DNA from 3 places in the Paenibacillus sp. 7541 genome. Region 1 is predicted to be linked to each of the others. Evidence: predicted binding sites of a transcription regulator. Region 1 holds the regulator's gene; each other region holds the start of a gene.

Evidence for each region. The regulator Rex, encoded in region 1, represses fermentation and respiration genes when NADH is low (regulators of the CRP and FNR family bind a similar motif). The targets are predictions, from matches to a motif close to TTGTGAAATATTTCACAA.
Region 2: the regulator Rex is predicted to act here: its motif matches at 6,560-6,577, upstream of nirB (nitrite reductase large subunit NirB).
Region 3: the regulator Rex is predicted to act here: its motif matches at 2,617-2,634, upstream of qoxA (cytochrome aa3 quinol oxidase subunit II).

What each region holds. Positions count from the first base shown of each region.
Region 1 covers NZ_NQLZ01000015.1:217,836-228,530, reverse strand. Annotated here, with positions in the region: gene CHH75_RS10285 (AAA family ATPase) at 1-1,055, opposite strand, end outside; gene CHH75_RS10280 (hypothetical protein) at 1,048-1,581, opposite strand; gene CHH75_RS10275 (cell wall elongation regulator TseB-like domain-containing protein) at 1,904-2,422, opposite strand; gene CHH75_RS10270 (amidohydrolase) at 2,453-3,754, opposite strand; gene CHH75_RS10265 (redox-sensing transcriptional repressor Rex) at 3,729-4,394, opposite strand; gene dinG (ATP-dependent DNA helicase DinG) at 4,440-7,325, opposite strand; gene CHH75_RS10255 (tetratricopeptide repeat protein) at 7,469-8,098, opposite strand; gene panD (aspartate 1-decarboxylase) at 8,211-8,594, opposite strand; gene panC (pantoate--beta-alanine ligase) at 8,617-9,480, opposite strand; gene panB (3-methyl-2-oxobutanoate hydroxymethyltransferase) at 9,477-10,355, opposite strand; gene CHH75_RS10235 (biotin--[acetyl-CoA-carboxylase] ligase) at 10,639-10,695, opposite strand, start outside.
Region 2 covers NZ_NQLZ01000015.1:44,593-55,287, forward strand. Annotated here, with positions in the region: gene CHH75_RS09320 (TerC family protein) at 1-285, shown strand, start outside; gene CHH75_RS09325 (hypothetical protein) at 443-766, shown strand; gene CHH75_RS09330 (helix-turn-helix transcriptional regulator) at 1,178-1,996, opposite strand; gene CHH75_RS09335 (Gfo/Idh/MocA family protein) at 2,136-3,233, shown strand; gene CHH75_RS09340 (sugar phosphate isomerase/epimerase family protein) at 3,444-4,412, shown strand; gene CHH75_RS09345 (ThuA domain-containing protein) at 4,471-5,196, shown strand; gene CHH75_RS09350 (uracil-DNA glycosylase) at 5,322-5,993, shown strand; gene CHH75_RS09355 (winged helix-turn-helix transcriptional regulator) at 6,138-6,458, shown strand; gene nirB (nitrite reductase large subunit NirB) at 6,655-9,093, shown strand; gene CHH75_RS09365 (nitrite reductase (NAD(P)H) small subunit) at 9,125-9,493, shown strand; gene CHH75_RS09370 (formate/nitrite transporter family protein) at 9,483-10,310, shown strand; gene CHH75_RS09375 (Crp/Fnr family transcriptional regulator) at 10,453-10,695, opposite strand, start outside.
Region 3 covers NZ_NQLZ01000002.1:31-10,725, forward strand. Annotated here, with positions in the region: gene CHH75_RS01710 (LysE/ArgO family amino acid transporter) at 165-782, opposite strand; gene pdxR (MocR-like pyridoxine biosynthesis transcription factor PdxR) at 914-2,359, shown strand; gene qoxA (cytochrome aa3 quinol oxidase subunit II) at 2,857-3,804, shown strand; gene qoxB (cytochrome aa3 quinol oxidase subunit I) at 3,865-5,808, shown strand; gene qoxC (cytochrome aa3 quinol oxidase subunit III) at 5,805-6,401, shown strand; gene qoxD (cytochrome aa3 quinol oxidase subunit IV) at 6,403-6,690, shown strand; gene CHH75_RS01740 (DHH family phosphoesterase) at 6,887-8,146, opposite strand; gene CHH75_RS01745 (DUF2243 domain-containing protein) at 8,462-8,893, shown strand; gene CHH75_RS01750 (cytochrome c oxidase assembly protein) at 8,939-9,739, shown strand; gene CHH75_RS01755 (ATP-binding protein) at 9,848-10,695, opposite strand, start outside.

The DNA of each region.
Region 1 (10,695 bases):
CTTCCCGGACGAACCAGCTCTGCCATGATGGCATGTCCAAGCTCATGGATAGCCACCCGCCGCTTCTCTTCGGTATTCGACTCCCGGTCAGAGCGCTCGCCCATCATCACTTTATCAATGGACATGGACAGATGGCGCTGTGTGATCATGCTGGCTTCCTCACGCATCGTATAGATCGCCGCTTCATTCATGACGCTTTCGAGCTGTGCGCCGGAGAATCCGTACGTTTCCTCCGCGATTTTGTCCAGATCGACATCCGGTGCGAGCGGCTTGTTATCCGCATGCAGCCTCAAAATATGCGCTCTGCCCTTTTTATCCGGGAGGTCCACCTGGATTAGTCGGTCGAACCTGCCGGGACGAAGAAGCGCGCTATCGAGCATTTCTTTCCGGTTCGTCGCTGCAATGACAAGAATCCGCGGGGTGTCCTGGGAATAGATACCGTCCATCTCGGTCAGCAGCTGGTTCAGCGTCTGGTCATATTCACGCTGCTGTCCGCCTTCACGCTTGCCGCCGATCACATCAATTTCGTCGATGAAGATGATCGCGTTCTGCTTGTTTTCTTTTGCCGCTCGGTTACGAGCATCCTTGAACAAATCCCGGATTCGCCCGGCACCTACACCGACATACATTTCAACAAACTCACTGCCTGATGCTGCTACAAACACGGAGTTGGTATAATGCGCCGCCGCCTTGGCCATCAGCGTTTTTCCTGTTCCCGGAGGCCCTGTCAGCAAAATGCCCTTCAAGGGGCGAATGCCGAATTTCTTAATATCTTCATGCCGAATCAGAAAATCGAGCGCCTCGCGCAGCTCCTGCTTGGCATTGTCCTGCCCGCCGATCTCTTCAAAGGTCAGCTTGGCCGGCCCGCTTTTCTTCCGTTTGCGCTCCTGACCAGCGCCCACAGCGATGCCGCCTTTCAGCTTGGCCACCAGCAGCAGCCCTCCGATCAGCGCGCCTGCAATAAGCAGCGGAACGATGTTCACGCCGATATAAGCCAGAAACACAATAAGGACGGGGATAAACCCGATGACAATTTCCTTAGCTAGCTTAGACATGGTTCCACACCCCCATCTGACCGCCCTGTCTTGGAAGGATAATAAATTTGGCCGACTTGCCGTCGGACAGACTTACATATACATTCTTATCATCAATGGAAGCCTTCGCCTGCAAATGCGGCGAAGCCTGGGCGAGCTGTTCCAGCGAAGTCTGGATTCCCGTATACTGCCTGTTATCCATCGCCTCCGCGACCGAAAGCATCGCACGATCCCACCATTCATTCAGTTCCTCGGAGGAATGATCCTCCACGTCGATCTTTAATTCTTTACTCCCGATCACGGATGTTCCTTCTTGCTGGATTTTCTGAACGAGGCCTTGAAGATTCGTGTCCGGCTCCAAATCCAGTTTCAAGTTCACCGTATCCTGTTTAATATCAATATGAGCGTTCTTCACGCCATCATACGTAGAGACAATTTGGTGAAGCGGGCTTTGAACCGCCAACTTCTGATATAGAAACCAACCGCCGAAGAGGACCACTGACGACAGAACAACCGTCAATGCAATAGGAACAATACGTAGTTTCATGAAGTTCCTCCTTCTATCTTTCTATATAAAATGTGATATCTTTCAATATATACGAGAGCACAAAACAACGAAATATCAACAATATACTTTTAAGTACAGATTAGAGTATATCACATTTTATATACTTTTTCATATAAACCTGTGAATATATTATAAACTTCTGCAGAAATTCGTACACAATGCCAATACAAAAAGGTCGAAAACAGCGTGAGCGCACTGTTTTCGACCTTTTTATGTTGTAAAAAATACCGGATAACGTTACACCCGCGATCTTACATCGGCGCAGATCTTTCATATTCATCCGATTTCACTGCCATTTGTGTTACTGGTTCGGCAAAATAATGTCGTTTCCGATCTGATTGCCGTCCTGAAAGCGATAGAATCGGTAGCCGATCTGGCCGCTATTCTCATACAACAGCTGCCAGGCGTACTCCCCTTCATACATGCCGGGCACCAATCGTTTAATGACGGCATTCGGCATTTCCTGGAGGATTTGCGCCCGCATCTGCTCTTCGGACAACCCGCTGCTCAAAGGCTCGGCATGAACACCCTCCGCACCTTCCACAGGCACATTATCCTCGGTGAATTTGACCCAGACGATCAGCTCCTGCTGATCCGGCCCCTGACCGGTAACAACCCAGTATGTATTATCTTCGCCCCATACCGACTTGTATGATTTGTCCGCCGTCACCAGGTTCCCATACTGTCTGGCCGCACCAATGGCCAGTCTTTCCTCATTCCATGAATCTGTCATCACATAAGAATAATAGATTTGAATGCCTAACAGCAGCAGCAATACGCCGGATACACTCAGCCATATCCACTTGGTTCGTTTTTTCAATCCGCCATCCCCGCTCCCACGTCAATATGCTTACTGCGCCGTCAGACGCTCGAACGTGCGCTGGGCTTCACGGCGAATGCGCTCCTCATCCACGGTGAGGCATTCCCCGTTCTTAACCAGCTGTTTGCCGTCCACCCATACATGCTCAACATCTTTAGCGCTTGCCGAATAAACGACATGCGAGATGAAATCAGTATGGGGCAGGAAATGGGCCTGATCCGTGTTCAGAGCGATCATGTCAGCCTTCATGCCTACTTCAAGTCTGCCCACCTCATTCAAGAAGGCGGACTTCGCGCCATATTCCGTACCCATGCGCAGCGCTTCCGATGCCGGTACAGCTGTCGGGTCACCGCTCACCCCTTTATGAATGAGGGCAGCCAGCCGCATTTCTTCGAACATGTCCAGATTGTTGTTGCTCGCCGGACCATCCGTGCCGAGAGAGACGGTGACGCCCGCCTTGAGCAGTTCAGGGACACGCGCGACGCCGCTTGCCAGCTTCAGGTTGCTTCCCGGATTATGCGAGATCGCGACGTTGTGCTTGGCAAGAATGTCAATCTCCTCATCTGTCAGATGAACTGCATGCGCCAGCAGTGTCGGTCGGGAGAATACTCCGAGCCGCTCCAGATGCGCGACCGGGCGGAGCCCGTAATCATCCACATTTTGCTGAACTTCGGCTTTTGTCTCCGACATATGCGTATGCAGCGGCAAATCTAGATCCTCAGAAGCCTGCACAAACATCTCGATCAGCTCCGGTGGACATGTATACGGTGCATGCGGCGACATCATCGATGTGATGCGGCCATCGGCCTTCCCATGCCACGCCTTCGCAAACGCAATCGCTTCATTCAGCTTCTGACGCTGCTCTTCAGGGGGACAGAGGCCGATCACGCCGCGCATTAGCACGCCGCGCATTCCCGACTGGTCCACAATCGAAGCGACTTGATCCATATGATCGTACATATCAACGAAAGCCGTCGTTCCGCCCTTCAGCATTTCGACTACTGACAGGGAAGCTCCCCAATAAATGTCCTCTGCCTTCATCTTGGCTTCCATCGGCCACATCTTCTCCTGCAGCCATACCTGCAGGGCCAGATCATCGCCGTAGCCCCGGAGCAGTGACATCGCCGCATGGCCGTGCGTATTCACCAGTCCCGGCAGGAACAGCAGATGGGTTCCGTCAATGATCTCGATCGGCTCCTCGATCTGCGGTTTTTGTTCCCCTATATACGTAATCCGGTCATCCTCAACCACCATGTAGCCCTTGATAACCGACTGGTTGCCTTCTAACACAGCAAAGGTGCCGTTCTCAACCATCCACTTGTGTTTCTTCATGAGCCGATTCCTCCTTCCCGTTATCCAAATAGTAGGCCAGACTTTGCAGGTCTGTCGTAAAGTCTGCCGTATGGATTCGGATATGTGCCGGTGCTTTCAAAATAATAGGCGCAAAATTCAATATGGCCTCAATGCCGGCGGAAATCAGCTGGTTCGCCACATTCTGGGCCTCAAAATCCGGAACGGTAATGATCCCGATCCGGATCGCATTGTCGCGCACGGTACGCTCAAGCTCTTCCATCGGCTGCACCGTCAAATTGTTGATGCTCGTTCCGATTTTCGCCGGATGCGCATCGAAGACGGCTACGATTTTCATATTATCCTTAAGAAATGCATTGTAATTGGATAGCGCATGTCCGAGATTACCTGCCCCGACCAGCGCGACATTAATTCTCTGGTCCAGCTTCAGAATCTGGCGAATCTTCTCAATCAGATAAGAAACATCATAACCGATGCCCTTGCGGCCAAAATCGCCGAAATACGCCAGATCCTTACGGATCTGCGCCGGGTTCAAGTCGAGCTTCTGCCCCAGCTCTTGGGAGGATACCGTTGTAACCTCCCGTTTGTGAAGCTCATTCAAGTATCGCAGATATACTGGCAATCTGCGAACGACAGCCTCTGAAATTTTATCCGATTTCATGCATGCTCCCCCTATTAACAGGCTATTAAATGTTGCGGCTTGCTCCTATTGTAATAACGATTCGTCATTGGTGATTTCATTCTTCTTGTTATGATTCAGCCACTCGGCAATTCTCGGCACCATCTGATCGGTCGGCATATGCTCCATCTTCGGGCCCGGCAGCGAGTACAAGAAATATTTCCCGTAGTAGGATTCGATCACACGCGTGTCAAAGACGATCACGATTCCCTTGTCCTGCGCGGTCCGTACGAGCCGGCCGAAGCCCTGCTTAAAGCGGATGACCGCCTGCGGCACAGACAGCTTCATAAAAGGGTTCTTCTTCTGCTGCTGAAGCAGTTCGCTCTTGGCTTCCACCAGCGGATGGCTCGGCGGCTGAAACGGCAAACGTACGATCGCAAGGCAGGTCAAGGCTTCGCCCGGAACATCGACCCCTTCCCAGAACGAGCTTGTGCCAAGCAGCACAGATGCACTGCTGTCCTGAAAGCGGCGAATCAGCTTGGTCCGGCTTCCCCCGTCAACCCCTTGTCCCAGCACAGCGATCTCGCTTGAGGAGAGCGCCTCCTTCAAGGGCTCGTACACTTGACGCAGCATGCGGTAAGAAGTGAACAGCACCAGCATCCGCCCTTTCGTCGCCTCTGCCGTTTGCGCCAGCGATTGAACGAGCGTATCCACAAATTTCGGATCGCCCACCGTCCCCTTCACGCTTGGGAAATCCCGCGGAATCACAAGCAGCGCCTGCTCCCGGTAGTTAAACGGCGAAGGCAGTTGAACCGTATGCAGCTGCCCTTCTTCAGCTGCTTCCTGAAGACCGAGGCTGTCGATCATGAATTGAAACGATTTATCTACCGACAGCGTGGCCGAGGTCAGAATGACACTCCGCTTTTTATCAAAAAACAGCTCTTTCAGCTGCGCGCTGACATCCACCGGAACGGCATACATCTGAAGCGACTTGCTCTTGAAATTCGAGCTTGCCTCCATCCAGTATACGATACCTTCATTATCCAAAGCCATAAACTGGTGCAGCCCTTCACGGTGAGAAGCGAGATCCTTGAATAAGCCGGTGATGTCGGTAATGAGACTGTCCGCGCCATAGTCGTCCAGCTCTTCCTTGATTTCAGCTGCAAGCTGCTCGCCTTTGCGAATACATTCGCCCAGCGTGACATAAATCTGACGCTCAATCTCGGCCAAACTATCCCAATCCTTGGGCTTTTTGACAGGGGAAAGGCGCATGGTTAGCTGCCCCGACTCGCCTGAATCCCCCCGGTCCGGAATCAGTCCGAACAGCAGCTCGTTCAGCCGGTCCCAGTTCTCTTTCACCGTAATCAGATCCGGATACAAGCGGTCGATGACGCCAATCCATTGGGTCGCTTTCTCCTCGGCCGAGGCCGAGAGCATCTGGCGCAGAGCCGGCAGCTGCCCGTTGCGGCTGTCCTTGTACAAGCGGGTGAGGGTGTGCGTGACGGTAAAATACTTCATCGACAAGCCCAGATGCTTACCGGCCACATCCTCCAGATGATGCGCCTCGTCGATAACCAGACGATCATAGGACGGGAGCAGCTGATGATTCGCTTTCACATCCGTGAACAGCTTGGAGTGATTCGTGATGACGACATCTGCCAGCCCGGCTTCATGCTTCGCCCGGTGGTAGAAGCATTTCCTGAACCACGGGCAGGCGCGTCCGAGACAAGAGTCCGAATCGCTGGCCACCGTATCCCAGAAATCTCCCCCGCGTCCTCCCAGATTAAGCTCTTCATCGTCGCCGCTTTCCGTTTGCGTCAGCCAGACGATCATCTGTGCGGCGGTGATGACATCCTCCTTCGGCGTATGGAAGTCTCTTCTATTTATTTTATGTTCAAATTTTCTCAAACACAAATAATGCCCCCTGCCCTTAAAGACAGCAGCCTTGAACGGGAAGGGAACAGCCTTGGTCAACAGTGGGATGTCACGCTCTCTTAACTGCTCCTGCAGGTTGATCGTATGCGTGCTCACCATCACCCTCTGCTCCTGCTTGACGCTCTGATAGATGGAGGGCAGCAAATATCCGAGCGACTTGCCCGTTCCTGTTCCTGCCTCGATCAGCAGGTGCTTGTCCTCGTCCAGCGCTTTCACCACTTCACCAATCATGATATCCTGCGCTTCCCGGGTTTCGTACTGTGGCAAAATGTCCCGCAGACGCCCGCGCACCTGCTCCATATATTCATCAAAGCTGACACTGGCGAGCGGATTCGGTTCCTCTTCATTCCGCACTGGCGCGATCTCCGTCCAGTCATCCACAGCAAGTGCGAACTGCCTGAAATAGGTATACGTATCCAGGTCCTGAATCGACTGATGCTCCCGCTCCGTACGGATGCCGTCAAAAAACCAGGCCAGATCGCTGTCCTCATCGGCAAACAAATCGCTCAGCCGCTGGATCGTCAGCAGCGGAAGATCATCGATCTCCTCCAGGCATTTCAGCAGCACCTGCGCGGTCGCAAGTGCATCGCTGTCCGCCTGATGCGGCCGGTCATGCTCCAGGCCGAAATGCGAGGCCACCATCCCGAGCTGATACGAAGGCAACGACGGAAAGCAAATTTTCAAGAAATGCATCGTATCCAGAATGCGTCCGCTATACGGCAAATATCCGCAGCGGTCCAGCGCATTTTGCAAAAAGTTGAAATCGAATGCCACGTTATGGCCGACCAGCACGACATCGTCCAGCATCGGCACCAGCTCCATCATCATATCCTCCAGCTCTGGAGCATCGGCAACGTCGCTGTCCGTGATGCCTGTCAAACTGGTAATAAAAGGCGGGATCGGTATCCCGGGATTGACGTACGTGCCGTACACGCGGGATATGCTTCGATCTTCTTCTATGATGGCCAGCCCTACCTGAATGATCTCATCGGCAGACTGGTTGCCCGTAGTTTCAAAATCCAATACGGCAAATTTCATGTTCGTATAAATCCCTTTCTTCCAGACTAATATTCAGCATAACAGAAGTTTGGGTTTTTGAACATTCCACGGATATGAAAAACGATGCCAAAGGCATGGCTTCCATGTCTCCTTGGCATCGCTTCCTTGTGCAGAATATGGGGTTACAGCAGCGAAATCAGCTGACTTCCGTACTGCAGCTCGCCGCCCTTCTTGTGGCATACCTCCAGGTTGATCAGCGGATCCGGCAGGGTCGGATCGCTGTGGATCGCCAGCGCAAAGTATTCTTCCGCTTTGTCTGTACAACCATTCAGGGCCTGGACGCAGCCGAGAGCGTTGTAAATCATCGCTTTCAGACGCTTGTCGTCGGCAAGGGGCAACAGCGACTTGAGCCCCTCGAACGCCCTGGACGTGTCGCCCAGATGAAGATAGGACATGGCGATGTAGAGCCGGATCAGGAGACTGTCCGGATAAATCGCGGCAGCCAGCTCAAATTGTGCAATGGCCGGACGAAACATCAGCAGCTTGTAATAACCTTGACCGCGGACGAATTCGTCCAGCTGGAGCTCCGGCGCTTCGGTCGACGGAAAAACAGGAGGCGAGATCGCACTTTCGCGAAAAATGGCCATCTTTTCTTCAAAATGCAGCCATTCTTCAATGATGCCTTCGCTCATGTTTTTCAGCATGTTCCAGTTTTGGATCAGCGCCTGCTTTTGGGGACCATTGGCAGAAGGGTAATGCTTCACAATTTCATCTAACATGTTGTTCATTTCAGCGAATACATGTTGAAACATAGCGTGCATCCCACCCTTAGCGTAAAAAATGAGATCAGTGCGACGACCTGATCTCATTTTCTGTAGAACCCGTGCTTTTCATCCGTTTGGCCATCCGTTACATTTTGGCTCTTTAGAGAACCGTTGCGTGCACCTCGTGGTAATCAGCGGTCACCGGCTTGTTATCAGCATCCACAATCACGACTGTAGGCTTGTGGTTGGTATATTCTTCCTTGGACATCATGGCATAAGATATGATGATGACATTATCGCCAGGCTGAACGAGGCGGGCCGCGGCTCCGTTCAGGCAGATGACGCCGCTGCCGCGCTCGCCTTTAATCACATAAGTCTCCAGACGGGCACCGTTGTTATTATTTACGATCTGGACTTTTTCATTCTCCAGCAGATCAGCCGCATCCATCAAATCTTCATCAATGGTGATGCTGCCGACATAATTCAGGTTCGCTTCCGTAACCGTTGCGCGATGAATTTTCGATTTCATCATCGTTCTAAACATAACTCTTTCCACCCCTTTTCGCTCAGATCAGCGTATTATCAATCAATCGTGTTCTGCCGAACCGGACAGCCAGCGCAAGCAGCACCCGTCCCTCGGCGTCACTTATTTTGTCTTCGTCCTGCAGTGGATCAAGCTCCGGAAATACCGCAGCTTCCACATAATCGATATCGGCCAGCGGAGCTTCGGAAATCGTATCCCGAAGGAGCTGCCGGATCTGCCCGGCCGTTTCCGCCTGGCCGCTTGCAATCGCCTCACGCGCCTTCTGAAGCGAGCGGGACAGTACAAGCGCCTGTCTTCTTTCCTCCGGCTTCAGATAAACGTTGCGGGAGCTAAGCGCCAGGCCGTCCGCCTCGCGGACGATCGGACAAGGAACAATGGTAATGTCCATGCTTAGATCCCTGACCATCTGTTCAATGACCGCCACCTGCTGCGCATCCTTCATCCCGAAGAAGGCGTAATCCGGCTTGACGATATGAAACAGCTTGCTTACGACGGTCGTCACACCGTCAAAATGCCCCGGGCGGGATGCGCCGCACAGCAGCGATGTAATGTCAGCCACGCTTACCTTCGTTTTGATCGGCTGGGGATACATCACCTCTACCGTTGGAATGAAGACGATGTCCACCCCCTCAGCACGAGCCAGCTCAAGATCCCTGGCTTCATCACGCGGATAGGTCTCATAGTCCTCGCCCGGCCCGAATTGGATCGGATTGACAAAAATGCTGAGAACGACCGTCTGCGTCATTTCACGGGCTTTGCGCATCAGGCTCGCATGACCTTCGTGCAAATATCCCATCGTCGGGACGAGCCCGACCGGCTCGTGTCCGGAACGTGTGCGTTCGCGAAGCTCGGAACGCAGCTCCTCTATTGTGCGTATCACTTTCATGAACCTGGCACCTTTTCCTTCCCGCTGCCATATACAGGGCCGGCAGCAGCCGTTTTTTGAGCAGTAGTGAAGATATGCTCCTCTGCCGGGAACGCGCGCTCCTTCACTTCCCTCACGTACTGGGCAATGCCCTCCCGAACGGCCGTGCCTATATCGGCATAGGTTTTCACAAAGCGCTTCTCCCGGTAAGGGGAGGCGTATTTCAAAATATCATGGTATACAAGCACCTGACCATCGCAATAGCGGCCAGCGCCGATCCCGATTGTAGGGATGCTGAGCGCCTGCGTAATCTCCGCCGCACTCTCCTCCGTTACCAGCTCCAGCACGACAGCGAACGCCCCGGCCTCTTCAAGCGCCTTCGCATCCCTCATCAGTCGCTCGGCGTCCGCCTGATCCTTGCCCTGAACCCGGTAGCCGCCGATCTGATTAACCGACTGCGGCGTCAATCCAATATGACCGAGCACCGGCACGCCCGCCTGCACGATCCGTCTGACCGTGTCGGCGATCTCCGCGCCTCCCTCCAGCTTCACGGCATGTGCGTGGCCTTCCTGCATGAGGCGGCGCACGCCTTTGAGACTCTCGTCCACACTGCCGTGGTATGTCATAAACGGCATATCTGCCACAATAAACGTATGCTCAGCCCCGCGCGCGACGGAGCGGGTGTGATATACCATATCATCCAGGGTCACCGGGATGGTGGAGTCGTAACCGAGCACCACGTTGCCGAGTGAATCCCCGACCAGAATCATGTCGATGTCCGCCTCTTCGGCCAACCGGGCCGAAGGATAATCATAGGCAGTAAGCATGCTGATCGGCACGCCATCCTGCTTCATTTTTTTCATTTTCACAATATTAAGCGGCTGTTTGCCTGCCATGTGACATGAGCTCCTTTCATCGTTTGTCAGCACAACAAAAAAACCTTTTAGCATTACAGCTAAAAAGGTCCGAAAGGCAAAAAAGAGTCACTTGCGATCGTCCCTTCTGTCTCGGTCCTTTCGGCTCAGAGCAGAATCCAACGTAACCGGCATAACAGTTATGAAGGTGTTCCACATGTTGTATCCCTCGCTGTCACAGATCAGAGTGCAGCTCGATTGCATCCTCGATACCGCCTCTGTCTGTAGTATATCAAAGTTCCCTCATTTTTTCACTATGATCCATTTACCTCGTATGGAACTCCACGTCACCGGAATAGACCGGAACGATGTCGCCGTCAAC
Region 2 (10,695 bases), 170 kb from region 1:
CTGGCCATCTCGGTGCCGATTATGGTATGGGGAAGTACAATTATTTTGAAGCTGACCACACGTTATCCGGTAGTCATTACGATCGGTGCAGCCGTTCTGACATGGACCGCTTCCAAGATGATCGTAGAAGAGCCGCTCATTCATCACTGGTTTGCAAACAACGTGTTGAAGTATGGATTTGAAATTATTGTCGTTATCCTTATTATCGGTCTAGGCTTGTGGACGAAGAAAAAGAATGATGACAAGCAAAAACGCAAGCCTGTGCAAGTGAAGATGGCGGATTAATCCGCGGGTTTTGTCTCCTGGCGAAGATGCCGTTATAATGTGCTCATGAGGAAAGGGTCAACATGCGGTTGATGCTGGGTCAATCCGCATCCTTCCCTGCGCGCTTGGAGCTGCACGCGGGTGAAGCCCTTGGATACATGAGGAGGAGACCGATCATATGGATTCAGAATCAAAATCCCTAGAAGAGCGGATTGTGGAAAGCTACAGGCAGGATGAGGATATGATGATCCTGGTGTTCGCCCAGTGGTGCGTGAATCAGGGGCTGGACCCTGCGGAGCTTTACCGCAAGGCATATCCCGATCAGCCGGTGAATGAACCGTTGGCCAGAGCGCTTGCGCTGACTGTGCCGAAGGAGGAAGCCGGGGATATTGCGGATCATACCGTTCTTGGCGTTTTGTCCCTCTACGGGAATGACGATCTGGCCGCGGTGGTTACCGAGGCGATGGAACAGATCGCTGCCGCCCGCAAGAGCGGTACATAGAAGGCGGACGGCTTGCAAAGACTGTGGGTAACAGTCGCTTGCGAGCCGCTCTTGTATTCTGAGGTAAAGCATGCTGTTGAGGCATGTCTGGATTCTTCTTTAAAAGGATCTTTGTAAGGAATATGGAGATATGGAAGTGAAGGGAGCGCGTTAGAGGATGCTAGTCTTTGACCTGTTAAGCTGGTGAAGCGTCATCTGAACTATCGCGTGAATCCTAACAAGCCCGGAGGAAGGAGTGGATCCTTGCCCGGGCTTGTTTAGTAATAACAGTCTGATGCGGTTCACTCCACTGTTGCCTTTGGAACTGCTGCCTACGCCTATGCGATTATCGTCCGAAGCGGCATTCGCACAGCGGCAGACACAGGCGCTGTTAGAATGTGCAGCTAAAGTCAGACTCTAAGCATCAGCTGCTCAGGTAGGCGTGCGGCTGGCCATGCGGTATTGTTTGGGCGATACGCCGAATCGGGACCGGAATACCCGGTGAAAATAAGTATAGTTGGCAAAGCCCGACGTCTCCGCCACATCTTCAAGCGAGAGCGGGCTGAATACGATCCGTTCCTTGGCCATGTTCAGCCGCACTTCCATCGTGTACTGCATGATGGTGGTGCCAAACGCCTCTTTGAACAGATGCACTGCCCGGGAGACGCTGATGCCGACATGCCCGGCGACATCCTCCAGCTTGAACATCGAGGAGGCGTTCTCTTCAATATAGTTCTTCATGCGGTATGCCAGATAGGTCTTCGGCGTTGTGGATGGCTGCTCGGACAGCAGCCGGTCCACCTCAAGACACAGAATCCGGACCGTATAGTCGGCGATCTGGGGATAGGGGTTGGTGATGCGCCGCTGCTCCAGCACGAGCGAGCGAAAATGGCTCAGGTAGCGTTCTTCCAGCGGCATCCGGATTTTGGCCGGGCGCTTTAAAGCGTTCCACCATGCATCAACCCAATCGCCTTTGATAAAGATATGATAATCGCCGCTTTCAATCGTCAGTTCTCCATGGGCGTTAAGTTCATCGTCAATCTTAAGCTCGTAAGGCTGACCGGGACGGCATATAAGCAGATCGCCGGGCTCGATATGGACAAGTTCGCCGTCGATGATCGCACGGCAGCGTCCGTTGGTTTGAAGCCGCATTAAGTAGGAGTCAAAACCGTCGGGGAGCGTCATCTCAAAAGGCTTACGGTGAAAGGAAAAATCTGCTGCGACGACTTGGCTTGTAAAAGATGGTTCCATGACGAAATGTCTCCTTCAAAAAAGAAAATAATGACCAGATAGTTCATGTTTCAATCATATTATTCATTTTAAACGAAAGCGTTTCAGAATACCATGGTTACTAGACCGGGCATATCCAATGGGTCAAGGAGTGACAACGATGACAAAAATGAAAGCAGGCATTATCGGCTGCGGCAATATTAGCGGCATATACTTCACCAACCTGAAGAACAGCCCGTGGGTTGAAGTGATCGCGTGCGCCGATCTGGTTATGGATTACGCAGAAGCAAAGGCCAAGGAATACGGCATACCGGGCGTATGCACGGTAGAAGAGATGCTGGCGCGTCCTGACATTGATCTGATTATTAATTTGACGATTCCGGCCAGCCATGCAAGTGTCGATGTAGCGGCGCTTGAGGCCGGGAAACACGTATACAGCGAAAAGCCTCTGGCGATCACGCTTGAAGAAGGACGAGAGGTGCTGAACAAGGCAGACCTGAAAGGGCTGCGCGTCGGCTGTGCGCCGGATACGTTCCTCGGCTCCGGCGTCCAGACAGCCAAGGCAGCCATTGAATCCGGGCTGATTGGCCGTCCGATTGCGGCGACCGCATTCATGATGGGTTCCGGGCCGGAGGCCTGGCACCACAATCCTGAATTTTTCTATGCGCCGGGCGGCGGGCCGATGCTGGACATGGGGCCGTACTATCTGTCGGCTTTGGTCGAGCTGCTGGGTCCTGCAAGCCGGGTGAGCGCATCGGCAGGCATTCAGATTCCTGATCGCAGCATAGGCTCCGGTCCGCTGCAGGGCAAGCCGATTACGGTGCAGACCCCGACGCATCTGGCAGGCACGCTCGATTTCGAGAACGGAGCGATTGCCACGATGATTACCAGCTTCGATATTTTCGGCGGGTCGTCGCTGCCGTGGCTTGAGATTTACGGCACGCAGGGCACGCTCAGCCTCGGCGATCCGAACTACTTCAATGGTGAGGTTAAGCTGCGCAAGCAAGGATCCGATGAATGGAAAACGCTGGATCCTGTGTTCGAGTGCGGGCAGAATGAGCGCGGGCTCGGCATTAATGACATGATTGAATCGATCCACAGCAACAAGGATCATCGCGCAAGCGGACGCCTTGCGTACCATGTGCTGGAGATTATGCAGTCGTTCCAGCAGTCGTCTCTGGAGGGCCGCCATATCGTGCTGCAGAGCACTTATCATTACGGCAAGCTCCCGGCTCCGCAGCAGGCCGATTTGGGCTAATCCGCCAAGCAGAGGGAAGCATGACACAAGATGGTGTATATGCACGGCTGTTCAGTAAAAGATACTGCCTGATAACATCTCCTCGTGAAGCAGGAGCACAGGGAGTGCTTGTCGAAGAAAGTTACTGCCCGGATTTATTGTGGTAATTACAGCAAGGGAAGTTCCCGAATCAATTCGAATCAATTCATGGAAACAGGAGGAGATCCAACAATGAAACTTGGAGTATTTATGGTACTGTTCAGCGGGCGCAAGCTGGAAGATGCGCTTGACTACGTTGCAGCCAAAGGGCTGAAAGCGGTTGAAATTGGAACCGGAGGTTACCCGGGGAATGCGCACTGCAACCCGGCGGAGCTTCTTGAGAATGAAACGGCATTGAAGAATTTCAAAAATGCGGTGGAATCGCGCGGGCTGATCATCAGTGCGCTAAGCTGCCACGGCAACCCGCTTCACCCGCAAAAAGCGATCGCAAAAGATTTTCACGATGCCTTCGTAAAAACAGTTGAGCTTGCTGAGAAACTGGAAGTGCCTGTCGTTAACACGTTCTCCGGCTGCCCAGGTGACCATGAGGATGCCAAATATCCGAACTGGCCTGTAGCTCCTTGGCCGAACGATTACCAGGAAATCCTGGACTGGCAATGGGAAAACAAAGTGATTCCTTACTGGACCGAGTGGGGTAAATTCGCTGCTGACCGCAATGTGAAGATCGGTCTTGAGCTGCATGGCGGCTTCTCCGTTCATACTCCAGGCACGCTGCTGCGTCTGCGTGAGGCTGCCGGCGAAGTGATCGGGGCGAACCTTGATCCGAGCCATATGTGGTGGCAGGGCATTGATCCGGTACAAGCGATTCAAATTTTGGGCCGCGCCGGAGCGATTCATCACTTCCATGCGAAGGACACCAGCATTGATCCAATCAATGTTAACAAGCACGGTTTGACGGATATGCAGTCCTACACGAATATGCTGGATCGCGCTTGGCAGTTCCGCAGCGTCGGATTCGGTCATGATGTGAAGGAATGGGCAGATATGATGAGCGCTCTGCGTCTCGTCGGGTATGATTATGTGGTCAGCATCGAGCATGAGGATGGCTTGATGTCTGTAGAAGAAGGCTTCTCCAAAGCGGTGGATAACCTGAAACAAGTGCTTATCGAAGAGCCGCTCGGAGAAATGTGGTGGGTATAAGTTATTTGATCCGCTGTGCAAGCTAACGACTAAATGCATTTCTAGGGGGAACAGCTACATGCTTAATGTAACGATTTGGAACGAGTTCGTTCACGAAAATATTCATCAGGAGGTTAAAGCCGTGTATCCGACAGGGATTCATATGGCTTTGGCCGAGGGTCTGGCTCATCCGGATTTTATCATCCGGACGGCAACGCTGGATCAGCCCGACCATGGACTGACCCAGGACGTGCTCGATTCCACCGATGTACTGCTGTGGTGGGGACATATGGCTCATGACAAGGTTAGCGACGAGATTGTAGATCGAGTGGTAAAGCGCGTGCTTGACGGTATGGGGCTGATCGTTCTGCACTCCGGCCATTTCTCCAAGCCATTCAAAGCTCTGATGGGCACAAGTTGCGATTTGAAATGGCGGGAAGCCGGGGAGCAGGAATTGATGTGGAGCGTCAACCCGACGCATCCGATCGCTGAAGGAATTACAGGTCCGATCATTATCGATCAAGAGGAGATGTACGGGGAGTTCTTTGACATTCCAGCCCCGGATGAGCTGATCTTTATCAGCAATTTCTCCGGAGGAGAGGTGTTCCGCAGCGGATGCACATTCAAGCGCGGACATGGCAATATCTTCTACTTCCGTCCAGGTCATGAAACCTATCCAACCTACCGCAACCCTGAAGTGCTGAAAGTCATTTCCAATGCGATTCGGTGGGCACCATCCAAAGCGGGTAAACAGGTGTTCGGAAACAGTCAGCCGATCCGTCCGCTGCAGATTCCGGTCGTATAAGTTAGCTTCCGCATTCATAATAGCGGCAGAACCGGTCAAGGATTATATATTCTTGACCGGTTTCTTTGCATCTTAGGGTAATATAATGTATGAAAGGGTGGATAACCTGGAAGGAGGGGAACCGAATGCTGAGTGGAATCCGAAGCGCGCCGGTGGATCCATCCGTCATTGCCGTCTGCAGAGCCCGGCTGAGCGGGCACCCGGTGGAAGGATTTCTGCTTGGGGGAGGCACGTATCCGGCACAGGTGATGTTTGTCGGTGAAGCGCCGGGAGCGACAGAGATCCAGGAAGGACGGCCGTTTTCCGGTCAGGCCGGGGAGGAGCTGGACGGGTATTTACAGCGGCTTGGGCTTACCCGTGATGAGGTGTATATCACCAGCGTCATCCGCAGCAGACCGTATAAGGAGAAGCCGCTGACCCGGGCGTCAGGGGAGACGGTGATCAGCCGTTCCAACCGAACGCCTACCAAAACTGAAATCTTGGCGCATGCGCCCATACTGGATGAAGAGATTCGCTGGGTTCAGCCGCAGATCATTGTGCCGATGGGCAATACGGCGCTGCACAGACTGATTGGCAGTCACGAAACGATTACTTCACTGCACGGCAAGCTGATTGAAGGGCCAGTTCAGCAGGCGGCCGATCCGGCAATGCCGGATAAGGGCTATATCTTCTCAAGGGAAATCTATCAAATATTCCCTTTGTTTCATCCGGCTGCTATACTATATAACAGGAAGCTGACCGATATTGTTATGTCTGATCTGGATCATTTATCTCAAATTTTAAGAAGAAACAGCTGATTTTATGAGGAAAAAGGGCTAAAAGGTTTTCAGAAGCCTAAAAATATGCTAAAATGAAACATACTAACTAATCGTAAGTTTCACATGTTAGTGTTTACCCGTATAATGATGAGTACAAGGTGACTTCGCAAAGAGGTGAAGGATATGGGAGCTACAAACATCAAGCTCTGTCCCCGGTTTGAGTCGGCGTTTGCATGCCTTGGCAAGCGATGGAATGGACTGATCATTCAGGCGCTGATGAGCGGACCGAAGCGGTTTAAAGACATCTCCAGTGTCATACCGTCCATGAGTGACAAGATGCTGTCCGAGAGAATGAAGGACTTGGAATGTGAGGGCATTTTGGTACGACATGTTTACCCGGAGACTCCGGTTCGTATTGAATACGAATTAACTGAAAAGGGGAAAGCGCTTCGTCCCGTAATGGATGAAATCTCCAGTTGGGCGGAGCAATGGATTGAAAAATGACGGTGGTTCATTCGGCACTTCCACAAAAATAGACCCTGACCTGAGACATGTTCTCAGTCAGGGTTTATTTTCGTATGAATAATTAAATTTTTAACTATATTATGTGAAAAATATCACAAAAATAAAAGGGCTCAAACGATATAATTGACATGTAAGGGAAGAGATAAGCTGCATAACGAGCGGGGAGGAATGCATCGTGACGAATCGAAAAAAACAAAAATTAGTTGTCATAGGAAACGGCATCGCCGGAATTGGCACGATTGAACAAATTATTAAACTGGGCGGAGCCTATGATATTACGGTCATTGGCCAGGAGCCACACCCGAACTACAACCGGATCATGCTGTCTTACGTTCTGGAGGGCAGCAAAACGATCGATGATATCGTATTGAATGACTGGCAATGGTATGAAGACAATCAGATTACGCTTCACACCGGTACGGCAGCGACAGCCATTGATGAGGCAAACAAAGTGGTGGTCTGCGACAATGGCTTGAACGTGCCTTACGACAAGGTGATTATTGCGACCGGCTCGCGTCCGTTTATTCTTCCGGTTCCAGGCAGTGATAAGGAAGGCGTCGTTGGCTTCAGGGATATTGCGGATTGTACCCGCATGCTCGAAGCGTCCAAAATCTACAAGAAGGCGGCTGTCATTGGCGGCGGTTTGCTCGGACTTGAGGCAGCCAAAGGGCTGGTGAGTCTCGGTATGGAGGTCACTGTCGTTCACCTGATGGACGACTTGATGGAGAGCCAGCTCGACTCCCATGCGGCCCGGATGCTGCAGCAGGAGCTTGAGCGCCAGGGAATTCGTTTCCTGCTCGGGAAACAGACGACTGAAATATGGGGAGATACCCGGGTGAAAGGGTTGCGCTTCAAGGATGGGGGCGAACTGGAGGCCGAGCTGGTTGTGATGGCGGTCGGCATTCGCGCGAATACGGCGGTGGCTCAAGCGAGCGGCATTGAGACCGGACGCGGGATTGTCGTCAATGACTATATGGAAACGTCGATGCCAGATGTATATGCGGTAGGCGAATGCTGTGAGCATCGCGGCGTATGCTATGGCCTGGTGGCTCCGCTGTTTGAGCAGGGACAGGTGCTGGCCAAGCATTTAAGCGGGGTGGACACTAAGCCGTATGAAGGATCGGTGGTATCGACCAAACTGAAGATCAGCGGAGTTGATGTGTTCTCGGCCGGCGAGTTCCTGGAGCAGCCGGAGCATACCGTGATTACCGCTAAGGATGAGTGGAAGAAGACATACAAAAAAATTCTGATGCGGGACGGGCGCATCGTCGGAGCGATCCTGTTCGGCGACGTAAGCGAATCGGCCAGCTTGCAGTCTTTGGTCAGACAGAAGGCGGAAATGACGGATGAAATCTATGCTTCCATCATGGGAACCGGGTGCGGAGGACACGGGGGCAGCAAAGCCGCGATGGTGGAGAACATGCCGGATGACGAGATTGTGTGCGGCTGTAACGGGGTGACGAAAAAGGCGATTGTGGACGCCATTAACGGTGAGGGCTTAACGACAGTAGATGAAATTAAGGCCTGCACGGGAGCGACCCGCTCTTGCGGCGGCTGCAAGCCGGTGGTGGAGCAGATTCTCCAGAGCGTGCTCGGGGCCGGCTATACAGCCAGTGCCAAGCAGGGAATATGTCCGTGCACGACGCTCGACCGGGATGAAATTGTGGCACAGATCCGGGATAAAGGACTCACCTCCACGAGAGAGGTCATGCATGTCCTGGGCTGGAGCAATCCCGAGGGCTGCTCGAAGTGCCGGCCTGCCATCCATTACTACCTCGTCATGCTGAATCCTGAAACGCATCAGGAGGAGCGAGAGTCCCGCTTTGTGAACGAGCGGCTGAGCGCAAACATTCAGAAGGATGGCACGTTTACGGTAGTGCCGCGGATGTACGGCGGGGTGACGACACCGGAGGATCTGAAGAAAATTGCGGATGTATCGCTGAAATATAATGTGAAAGTCGTCAAGGTGACGGGCGGTCAACGTCTGGATCTGATCGGCGTGAAGAAGGAGGACCTGCCGAAGGTGTGGGAGGAGCTGGATATGCCGTCAGGCTATGCGTACGCCAAGTCGCTGCGGACGGTGAAGACCTGTGTAGGCTCCCAGTTCTGCCGCTTCGGCACACAGGACTCCATGAGCATGGGCGCCTTGATCGAGAAGAAGTTCGAGCGGCTGGACTTTCCGGCGAAATTCAAGATGGCGGTTAACGGCTGTCCGCGGAACTGTGCCGAAGCCTGCACCAAAGATATCGGCATCGTTGGCAATGACGGCGGCTGGGAGATCTTTGTCGGCGGCAACGGGGGAACGAAAGCTCGCCTTGCCGATTCTTTCTGCAAAGTGAAGACGGATGAAGAGCTGATTGAGATCTGTGCGGCGCTGATGCAGTATTACCGCGAGACCGGCAAATATTTGGAAAGAACATCGGAATGGGTGGAGCGTCTGGGCCTTGATTCTATCCGCGAAGCGGTGCTGAGCAATGACGGCGAGCGGAAGGCGCTGGTCGCAAGAATCGAGCTTGCCCTCAAGCAGGTCGAAGACCCTTGGAAGAAAGTGCTGAAGGATGAGACGCTGCGGGAAACGCTGTTTGAGGACGTCAAACCGGTCACGATGAGCTGATTTTATAAAACCTGAACGGAGGATGACACACATGGAGAACGGAATGTTTACACCTGTTGGCCGGCCGGAGGATTTCCCGACATTGCTCGGAAGGAAGGTGTCAGTATGCGGCGAGGAAATCGCCGTTTTCCGAACCTCGGATCATCGCTGGTTTGCACTGGAGAACAAAAACCCTAACCCCAAAGGAGGAACGCTGGCCGAGGCCATCGTATCCGGCCACTATATATATGATCCGCTGTACGACTGGAAAATTGATCTGACGACGGGCCTTGTGCAAGCGCCGGATACCGGCCACGTGCGAACGTTTCCGGTCCGGGAGGCCGATGGAATGATTGAGGTAGGCGTGGCGGCAGGCGGCCAGCAGACGGAGCACCCGGGAGGTGAGGTCCGTGTTCGCTGAAGATGTGGAAGCCGTCGTCCAGGCGGCGGTCAAGAAAAAGGAACAGATGAAGACCAATTTTCTGCGTTACTTCGTATCCGCGATGCTGGCGGGCGCTTATGTCGGAATCGGCATCATGCTGATATTCAGGCTGGGCGCTCCGCTTGCAGCGGAAGGTTCGCCGCTTCAGTCTCTCGTGATGGGAGCGGCCTTCGGGATTGCGCTCACACTCGTTGTGTTTGCAGGATCGGAGCTGTTTACCGGCAACAATATGTTTTTTACGATGAGCACGCTGTCCGGACGGACCACCGTATCGGATACGTTGAAGAACTGGGTGGTTGTGTTCATCGGAAATCTTGTCGGAGCCATTGTGCTCAGCAGTCTGATCTATGGCTCCGGACTGTTTAAGGGCATTCCGGCTGATCACCTGATTTTTACCGCGGCCGCCAAAAAGATGAACGATCCGTTTATGGAACTGTTTTTCCGGGGGATTCTGTGTAACTGGCTCGTCTGTCTCGCTTTATGGATGGGCATGCGCACCAAAGGGGAGACGGCGAAGCTCATTCTGATCTGGTGGTGCTTGTTTGCCTTTATTGCAACAGGGTACGAGCATAGCGTAGCGAATATGTCGCTGCTTACGCTGGCGGTCATGCTGCCCGGGCATCCGGAGACGGTGTCGATTGCCGGTTGGATCGGCAACATGGTGCCGGTGACGCTTGGCAACATTGTCGGGGGCAGTGTGTTTCTCGGGATGGCTTATTGGTTCATCTCTTCGGCGAAGACGAAGACAAGCACGAAGACGCAGGACAGCGGCCAGGAGAAGACGCTGGCTAAATAAACATAACAAGAAAGCGGACTTTACAGGCTAGCCAGCTGCATAAGTCCGCTTTTGTGACAAAAGAAAAAGGCCATCCTCGATATCGTTGATCTGAAGGATAGCCCAGCCGGGTGGGGGAGGCTCATGCTATGGTATTGCTCGCCTAGATCCTGCAAATTTCCTCCGGGCACAGCTCGCAGTGGCAAATATCCTGCAGCATCGTCATATCTTTGATCAGAATCATGCCTCCGATATATTCGATGGCGTCTTTTCTTCGCAGGTCGCTCAGCATCCGGTTTACGCTTTCCCGGGTTGCGCCAATCATGTTGGAGAGGTCGGTGTGCGTAATCTTTTTGTTGATCAGAACGGTATCGTCCTCTTGCTGCTGACCGTAGCTGTTGCTCAG
Region 3 (10,695 bases), on a different contig from region 1:
TCGCGATACACGCACTTCCTGAGTCAAAGGTATAATCTTGCAACGCTCCCTCCCTGAGCTAACGGGATAACCGTGCAAGACTCACCCTGAACCATCGGGATCATCTCATCGCACTAGGCTCACTCTCTTCACCGATAGGATAGTGATGCTGGCCCCTCGCTCCCCTACGCCATCCACATACTGTATGCAAGGTATCCTGCCGTCCCCCACATCACGATGGCCGAGACACGGTTCAGCAGAGATAGCACTTTTCCCGAACGATCCAGTCTTCCGGCAGCTCTTCCGGCCAGCCCGAGCCCGATGAACCACAACCAGGAAATCGTAATGCACGCCAATGCAAAAGCGGTCTTGTCCGCTCCTGAATAGGTCAGTGAGCTTGTCCCGATAACACCGATGGTGTCAAGTATCGCATGCGGATTAAGCAGAGATACCGACATCGCGAACGCCACCTGCTTGCCTGGGGAGAGGGATTCGCGCTTCTCCTCTCCGAGGGACGACGGCTTGCTGCGCCACGTTGTTACTCCCATATAGATCAGAAATAAGATGCCGAACAAAAACAGCATCACCCGCAGCCCTTCCAGTTCCAGCACGACAACGGATACGCCCATAATCGCCAGCGTAATCAACAGGGTATCACACAGCGCAGCTGTCAGAATTACCGGCAGCGCCTTGCTGAAATTGGGCTGCACAGCCCCCTGGTTAAACACAAACACATTTTGTACCCCGAGGGGTAGGATAAGTCCGAAAGCCAGAATCAGCCCATGAATCATTGCTTGTAGCATCCTCAATTCCTCCTGCATCATTTGGCTTCATTGTAATGAATCCACTTCACCAAGTCTCCAACCAATTGGTTGACATCCATCCCAACCAATTCGATATAATGGACCCATACGAAGCAGGAAGGGGACTGACTATGCGCTCACCATCCGAATGGGACTCATCCTCCCGAATTCCTCTCTATCAACAAATCTATGAAGATATGAAAGACAAAATCATGAGCGGGGAATGGCCGATCGGGACCCGCATCCCCTCCCAGCGGCAGCTCGCCGCCCAATTTGCTGTCAACCGGAGCACGGTTATCTATGCCCTCGACGAGCTGATTGCGGACGGATTGCTAGAGGCCCGGGTCGGTAAAGGTACCGTCGTTGTGAATAATACCTGGAATGCGCTAGCAGCCGAGCCGCCGCCCGATTGGAACCACTACGTACAGTCCGGCTCCTATCAGCCGAATATTCAAATCATTCAGCAGATTAACGACGCCGAGACGAATGACCGTATGATCCGCCTCGGAACAGGAGAGCTCTCCCCCGAGTTGCTGCCCGCGCAGAAAATGAAGGAGATATTTAGCGAAGCCGAGGCAGACGAGCCGTTCACGCTTGGCTACTCGGAGCCGAAAGGCAGCCTCCACCTGCGGGAGGTGCTAAGCGAGCATCTTCACGCCAGAGGGATCGAGACGTCTCCGGCCGGCATTATGATTGTATCTGGCGGGCTTCAGGCGCTGCAGCTCATTTCGCTCGGATTGCTTCACCGTGGCTCCACCGTTCTGTTGGAAACCCCATCCTATTTGAACTCGGTCCATGTCTTTCAATCGGCTGGCATGAGCCTTCAAGGGGTTCCGATGGACGATCACGGCATCCGCACAGATACCCTCGCCCGGCTCAAGCGCCAGCATAACGCCGCACTGCTGTATACCATTCCGTCATTTCATAATCCGACGGGTATTCTGATGACGGCAGAACGGCGCAAGGCGCTGCTGCAAGTATGCACGCAGGAACGTCTTCCGATTATCGAGGACGATGTGTACCGGGATTTGTGGTTTAATGAAGCGCCTCCCCCGCCTTTGAAGGCACTGGACCGCCAAGGGATGGTTCTTCACATCGGCAGCATGTCCAAGACGCTTGGACCGGGGCTTCGCATCGGCTGGATTGCCGGACCTGAGCCGGTCATCAACCGGCTGGCAGATATCAAGATGCAGACCGATTACGGATCCAGCTCCCTGTCCCAGTTTGCCGTTGCCCGCTGGCTGGCTACCGGGCAATATGAACAGCATCTGATTGAGATTCGGGCTGCCTTGAAGCAGCGCCGGGACCTCGTTCTTAACCTGTTGGAACAGCATTTTCAAGGGCTCGCCTCCTGGACTGTGCCGCAAGGCGGGTTTTACATTTGGCTTCACCTTATGAAGAAGATGCCCATCCGCCACCTATTCGAACAGGCTCTGAAAGAAGGACTTCTTCTCAACCCCGGTCAAGTGTACGACCGCCAGGATCGTCAGCATCTTCGGCTGTCCTATGCCTATGCCTCTCTGGAGCAGCTGGAGTTCGGGCTGCAACGCCTGGCTGATCTGATCCAGAAATATTAATCAGGCCAACTCAACTTAAAGCCATCCATCGGATTCATCCCGATGCCCTTGCCGGGAATCCCGCGTGAACCCCGTCCCGGCATCGGGGAGCGATGGAGCCTCACTTTAAGTGAACGACCTTCCATTTTTTATGTGAAAAAAATCTCATATCGCGCTGAATCGCTTGCTGGCAAGGGCTTTCTCCCGCTTCTCCCCCACCATTCACCCCCGTTTCCGGTGCGAAAACGAGTCTGAAATTGTGACGATCCTGGGAACTCTCGTGAAATTTTGAACAAACAATGAACAGTCGGAAAACCGCGCCATAACAATGATTTCTTTCATATCCCCGCTGTTTTGTAACAATTTGAACACATAATCTTAAACACATCGCCACGAATATGGATTTTATTGTTATTTTTTCTATTTTATATGTTTTGCAAAGAAATTTATTACTTCCTAGTATAAGGGTAATCAAACTATTGAATCGAATGAAGCCGTTTCAAGGAAAGGGGTACATCATGAAGAAAAGAGGACCGTTACTTGCATTGTTTTTGAGCGTTGTTTTGCTCTTATCGGGATGCAGCTCGCTTACGGTTCTGGATCCGAAAGGACCCGCTGCCAGAACACTATCGGATACGATCATATTTTCGATTCTGATGATGATCGGGGTCTTGGTCGTCGTTTACGTGCTCTACATTTATATGCTGACGAAATACCGGGCCAGAAAATCTAACGAAGGATATGAGCCCCCTCACGAGGAGGGAAATATCTGGCTGGAAATTACCTGGACTGCGATTCCGATTATTATCGTTGCCATTCTATCTGTTGTTACTGTTAAAACAACCGTTGCTGTAGAGAATGTGCCAGAAGGCTACGAGAGCCAGAAACCGCTGGTTATCTATGCCTCTTCCTCCAACTGGAAATGGCATTTCAGCTATCCTGAGGAAGGCATTGAAACTGTGAACTATGTCAACATTCCTACACATCGCCCGATTGAGTTCAGACTGTATTCCTTCGGTACGATCACCAGCTTCTGGATTCCACAGCTTCATGGTCAGAAGTATGCGATGAGCGATATGATCACCAAGCTGAACATGGTTGCGGAAGAGCCGGGCTCCATGATGGGCCGGAACGCTAACTTTAACGGTGAAGGCTTTGCCCATATGGAGTTTGAGGCGCTGGCCATGTCGGCTCCTGAATATGAGAAATGGGTCGATGACGTAAAAGCGACCGCACCGGAGCTGACCGAGGACGAGTTCAACAAACTGCTGAACACCGCCCATGTCGGCAGAATGACATTTTCATCGACTCATCTTGAGTTTAGCCCTCCGCCAGAAGAAGGCCATCATCATGGCAGCGGCGGCGACCATTCTTCCGACGAAAGCCCGGATACTGAGCATGACGGGCATCATGGACAGGATGAACACGACAACCATGACGAGCAAGGTAGTCATGACGGGCACTAAATCCGGCTTGCCGAGGCAAGCCCGGTTCACTTCATACATCCAGAAAGGAGCAAGACCCTTATGAAATGGGACGAATTTTTCGTTACCGGAGATCCGCTAATATACGGGGCCATGGTGAGCATCGTTCTCGTCTCGCTGGCGATCCTATTCGGTTTAACCTATTACAAGAAATGGGGATACCTGTGGCGGGAATGGCTGACAACCGTAGACCATAAGAAAATCGGTGTCATGTACATCATCTGCGCCCTTCTCATGCTGTTCCGGGGCGGCGTTGACGCCCTTCTGATGCGTGCTCAAACCGCAGCGCCAGAAATGAAGTTTCTGGACGCACAGCACTATAACGAGATTTTCACGACGCATGGCGTCATTATGATTCTGTTCATGGCGATGCCTTTCATTTTCGGCTTGATGAACGTGATCGTTCCGCTGCAGATCGGCGCGCGTGACGTTGCCTTCCCTAAGCTGAACGCCATCAGCTTCTGGCTTTTCTTTGCCGGCGCGATGCTGTTCAACATCTCCTTCATTATTGGAGGCTCGCCGGACGCAGGCTGGTCCGCTTATTTCCCGCTAGCCAGCATTGAATTCAGTCCGACGGTTGGCAACAACTATTATTCCTTGTCCCTGCAAATATCAGGGATCGGTACGCTGTTAACCGGCGTCAACTTTATCGTTACGATTCTGAAAATGCGCGCTCCGGGAATGACACTGATGCGCATGCCGATGTTCACCTGGTCGGTGCTAATCACCTGTCTCATTATCATCTTCGCTTTCCCGGTGCTTACGATCGCGCTGCTGCTCATGATGTTTGACCGTCTGTTCGGCTCTCAGTTCTTTACGATGGCCAATGGCGGCATGGATATGCTCTGGGCGAACCTGTTCTGGGTATGGGGACACCCTGAGGTATATATCGTTATTCTTCCTGCATTCGGTATTTTCAGTGAGATTATCTCTACGTTTGCAAGAAAGAATCTGTACGGCTATACCTCGATGGTTATGAGTATGGTTGTCATTTCCGCCCTGTCCTTTCTTGTGTGGGCCCACCATTTCTATACAATGGGTCAAGGCGCAATGGTCAACGGATTCTTCTCCATTACAACGATGGCGATTGCCGTTCCGACAGGGGTCAAAATATTCAACTGGCTCTTCACGCTCCATAAGGGCCGAATCAGTTTCACGACACCTATGCTGTATTCCCTGGCCTTCATCCCGATCTTTACGATCGGCGGCGTGACCGGTGTCATGCTGGCCATGGCCAGTGCGGACTACCAGTACCATAACACGATGTTCCTGGTTGCCCACTTCCACTATGTGCTCATTCCAGGTGCGGTGTTTGCCGTTATTGCCGGCTTCCATTACTGGTTCCCGAAAGTGTTCGGCTTCCGTCTGAACGAACGTCTTGGCAAGATGGCATTCTGGTTTATCGCCATTTCGTTTAACGTCACCTTCTTCCCGATGTTCTTCCTGGGACTGCAAGGGATGACACGCCGGACTTACACCTACTCGGAAGAAACCGGGTTCGGTCCGCTGAACCTGCTGTCCATGATCGGTGCGATCGGTTTGGCGATCGGGTTCATTCTTCTTGTGTACAACATCTACTGGAGTACACGTTACCAGCCACGCGACAAAACGGGCGATCCTTGGGATGCACGCGCGCTGGAATGGTCAACGCCAAGTCCGGTGCCGGTATACAATTTTGCAGTTACACCTAAAGTGAAAGGCCGCGATGCGTTCTGGTTTGCGAAGAAGAATAATGAACCGCTCTCGGATGAGAAGATTACGAAAATTCATATGCCAAGCAATACCGGAAAACCGTTTGTACTCGGTGTCGCCTTCTTCTTCCTGGGCTTCTTCCTGGTATTCAGCTGGTGGACACCGTCCATCATCGCCGGAATCGCCGTCTTGATCATTCTGGCTACCATGTCCTTTGAACGTGATCATGGCTATTACATTCCGGCTGAAGAAATTGTTCAAACCGAACAGAAACTGCGGGGTGATACGGTATGAAAATAGATGCCACTCAACCGCTTGAATACGGAACGGAAGAGAATCGAAACCGAATCTTTGGATTCTGGCTGTTCCTTGGAGCTGAAATTGCGCTTTTTGCCACCTTGTTTACCGTCTACTTCGTACTGGTGAACCGCTATGCCAGCGGTCCTAGCGGAGCAGAAATTTTTGAACTGACACCGGTGCTGCTGGAGACCTTCCTGCTCTTGACAAGCAGCTTCACCATCGGGCTTGCGATCCATGCGATGCGGCTCGGCCTGAAGAAGCAGACCATGATGTTCATCGTCATTACCCTGCTTCTCGGCGCCGCGTTCCTGGGCATTGAGATTTATGAGTTCTTCACCTACGTGCATGAAGGATTGACGCTCTCTACCAGCGCCTTTGCTTCCAGCTTGTTCACCTTGCTCGGCACACACGGTGCTCACGTGGCCTTCGGTCTCTTGTGGGGAAGCGTCATTCTGATCCAGCTCAAGAAGCACGGTCTGGATCACTCGACAGCGAACAAATCGTTTATATTCTCGCTGTACTGGCACTTCCTGGACGTTGTATGGATCTTTATCTTCAGCTTTGTATACCTGAAAGGACTGATGTAATATGTTGAAACAGCTGTTTCCAATCAAGCATGTTGCGGGTTACATTTCTTCCCTCGTCCTTTCGGCGGTAGCGCTGGTCGTTCTGCTCGATATGCCGTTTGCTTCGAAAATGGCCATCCTGGTAGTAACGGCCGTCCTGCAGGCTTCCGTACAGCTCGTGCTGTTCATGCATGCAGGCGAGAGCGAAGATAAAAAATCCGTGTATATCAACATTGCCTACGCTCTGTTTGTCGGACTGGTGACCATCTTCGGCACCCTGTTCATCTTCGTATGGGGCTGGTACTCGTGATCACTGCCCGATCAAATCACTAACCAAGTTAATAAGAAAACGGACCGCGCGAGGCTTGCCTCACGCAGTCCGTTTTTTTGTTGTGCCAGTAGTGCCGGGGGTACGGTCTTACCCGCTCCAAGCACGCACCTCACCTGCTGCGCCCGCGGCGACACGGGCTCCACGCACGGGCTGCACGCTCGCGCAACAGGCGCGGCTAACCATCCTCAAGCGTCTTCTCATCATCCCGATCCGAAGTTAGCGAGAGCCGCTCCAGCTCCCTGCTCGTTCGGGTGTTGATCAGCTGATCCTTCAGCATCTGCACATACACGTCGTCCCGGGCGAGCCATGCTCCATACTGGCGCTTCATATGCCGCTCGGCATCGTGAAACGTAGAGAAACGAAACGGCAGTGACTCCCCGTTCCATTCGATCACCCATTCGCCTGCCTGTGCGTAGACGAACAGCAGGTCCTCCCCCCAGCTTTCGTACAACACGCCGGACTCTGCGCCCTTGACATTGAACTGGTTCCGGACGGCATCGAACCGAATCGGCTCCAGTTCAAACGGCTCCGCCGCATACAAGCGGTAGACTTCCTCCGTTATGGTACAGCCTGCAGCCTTGGCATGTCCACCGCCTCCGTAACGCATGGCCACCTCCGAGACGTCAACATGATCATGAATCGTTCGCAGACTCATTTTACGGCCGCCCATGTTCAGAATTGAGATGTAATCCAGATGCGGGTGGAGATTGCCAAGCTCATTTGCAAGCTCGGAATGATACGATTCGGCATACACAATGCCAACGCAGTATTCATCCACGTACGTCTGAATCATCTCCCGCTGCTTGCGCTGGATATAACGCTCGATTTTCCCTTCTTCCATCTCCAGAATCTTCTCTTCAAATTCGTCAAAATAGAAACCCTGACCCTGGCGCAGGCGCTCCACCATCTTGACCTCAAATTCGTCAATGGACAACATATAGAACAGATCATTGAGCCGCCTGGCCTCCACCCGGTTCACTTCCTCCCACTCCCAGGTATCATACAGCCGAACCAGCTCTACAAACTGGTCCATCGTCTCCGTTGAAGCAATATGTCCGTGTTGAATCAAATATTCGTAGAACAGGGAAGTTGCCGATGCGAGCCGGCCGTCCCGGTGATGGACTTCAACAAGCCCCCATTCATATTGGTTAAAATGCAATGCCGTTTTATGGTGATCAATGAGCTGAACATGACCGCCCTCATCAACAAACACATGCAGTCGCTTCTCGACCTCGGGATTCACCGATAAATCCGTAATGAACAGCATGTCATACGGATGATCCGGAATGGACATTCTGTCCAGATACCGTTCTACCTGCAGGTTTAATCCGTTGACCGAATTATAGCGGACATTGGTCTGGTCACCGAAAGCGCATTTGGCTATAATGCCGCATCCGACACCGTCCAGATCATTGTGCGTGTACAAATGGTACATCCATGCCAACTCCTCGTAATGACGTTCATCCCACAAGATTCCCTCTTATGCCGTCTTTTATCCAAAGGCAGGGGTGGCCCGCTTTAACCGGTATTAACCGGTATTAACCGGCTTTACGTCCCTTCCCTGTCTAGCCTCCAGATCCTTATATCCTACTCTGACTTCTATCAACGGCTGGCACAACAGCGACGCCGGGTTTGTCTTCCTTCCTGCTGCTTCGGTTTGACTTCCATTCAGACCGGACAGAATGGGGTAATGAATTCTATCCACCCGCTTGAACGATGAACCAAGCAGATCATCCAAAGGAGTATGCCCATGCAAAAAAATGCAAAGCGAAGCCTGTGGTCCGGCATATTGTTTGGCCTCGGGTTCGTCGCCTTTATTGACGAATTTGTCTTTCACCAGCTGCTACATTGGCATCATTTCTACGACCGTTCAACGACCAGTGTCGGTCTCGTCACAGACGGACTGTTCCATGCGTTCAGCTGGTTTGCAACGATCGCCTCCCTGTTCATGTATGCCGATCTTCGCAGACGTCAAGCGCTGCACAGCATGCGCTGGATCGGTGGCGCCCTTGCCGGTGCCGGAGGCTTCCAGCTGTATGATGGCATCATTCAGCACAAGCTGATGCGGCTGCACCAGATCCGGTATGAGGTCGATGTCTTGCCCTACGACCTTACCTGGAACATCCTTGCAGCGATCGTTCTCACAGCAGGGCTGTTTCTCATCCGCCGCACCAGAACGTGACGAGAAAGCCGTGCAGCCCCACTCATTATCGCGGAGGTTATAATTATGCATCATGTACATAATGCCCACTCATTGGATTATCACATCCCGGGCACACTCGTGCTTGTCATAGGTGCAGCCCTGCTCGTGGCCTATATTGCAGCTGCGCGGGCCACCGGCCGGCATCTTAAGCGCTGGCCGGTGCTCCGCTCTATCTGCTGGGCGCTGGGCTTGGCCAGCCTTGCCGCATCGCTCATCGGACCAGTGGCTAAGGAGGCTCACCATCAGTTTACCGCTCATATGACCGTACATCTGCTGCTCGGCATGATCGGGCCGCTGTTCATCGCCTTCTCCCGCCCGGTGACCTTGCTCCTGCGCACGCTCCGCACAAGCTCCGCACGGCGGCTAACCCGTCTGTTAAAAAGCCGTTATGTGCAAATCATAAGTCATCCCGTCATGGCGGCTTTGCTGAATATCGGCGGCCTGTGGGTTCTCTACACGACCGATTTATATGCGGCCATGCACGAATCGCGCTTCCTATATACTCTGATTCATATTCATGTGTTTCTGGCAGGGTATCTGTTCACCGCCTCCATCCTTGCCAATGAGCCGGCTCCCCACCGGTACCGGCTCCCGCTTCGGGTCATTGTGCTCATTCTCGCAGCGGCCGCACACAACATTTTGTCCAAGCACCTTTATGCCCACCCGCCTGTAGGTGTGCCTCTAGCTCAGGCAGAGACCGGCAGCATGCTGATGTATTATGGCGGAGATGCCGTGGACATTATGATGATGATCGCCCTCGGGTACCAGTGGTTCCGATCAGTTAGCAGGGAAAGCCCCGGCGGCAATCTCAAGCCGGCAGCCTGAGTATCGGGATGGCTTCCAGCCTGAGTATCGGGATGGCTTCCAGCCTGCCTATTCCGGATAGCCTTGTCCTAGTGCTTATGCCGGTTAAGCCTCTAATTAATCGACCTCTTAATCGACCTCGGTCACAATCGGAATCCGGACGGTAAATGTTGTGCCCGTCCCCACTTCACTATCAACCATAATTCTCCCGCCATGATCCTCCACAATTTTTTGGCATACGGATAACCCAAGACCGGTGCCCTCTTCTTTGGTTGTATAGAAAGGCTCGAAAATTTGGGGCAGATCAGACGGGGGAATGCCCTTCCCCGTATCCGTTACCTGAATGACCGCCACCCTGCTCTCTTCTGTTAAAGAAAACGAAACATGCCCCGTCTTCTCCATCGCCTGGAACGCATTGCGAATCAAATTGATCAATAACTGAATAATTTTGTCCCGGTCCATGTTGGCTTTAATCTCCTGATCCGGCAAATCCAGTGAGAACGTATGCCCATAGGAGGCTGCCTCGGACTCGCACAAGGAGTATACCCGAATCATGCATCCGGACAACGATTCCAGCTTCATGTTGCTGGCATGCGGCTTCGAGAACTGCAGGAATTCAGCCGTCAGTTCCCCAACGCGGGTAATCTCTCCCATAATGACATCGTACCAGGGCTTGATGTTGTAATTTTGAATTTTGGACAGCTGGATAAAGCCTTTGATGGAGGTGAGCGGATTGCGAATCTCGTGCGCCATGCCTGCCGCCAGCTCTCCGATCATCTTCATTTTTTCCGTACGGAACAGCTCGTCCTGCTCTCTTAGCCACACATTCCGACGCATCTGAAAAATCCGGTCCTCCGCCATCGTAATCAGCCCCTGGAACGTTGAAGCTTCATGCGGATAACAGGTAATGCTGTAACATACTTTGACCCCGATCGCGTCAAACTTAAACTTCTCGTCATCGATCACCGCCTGCTCGG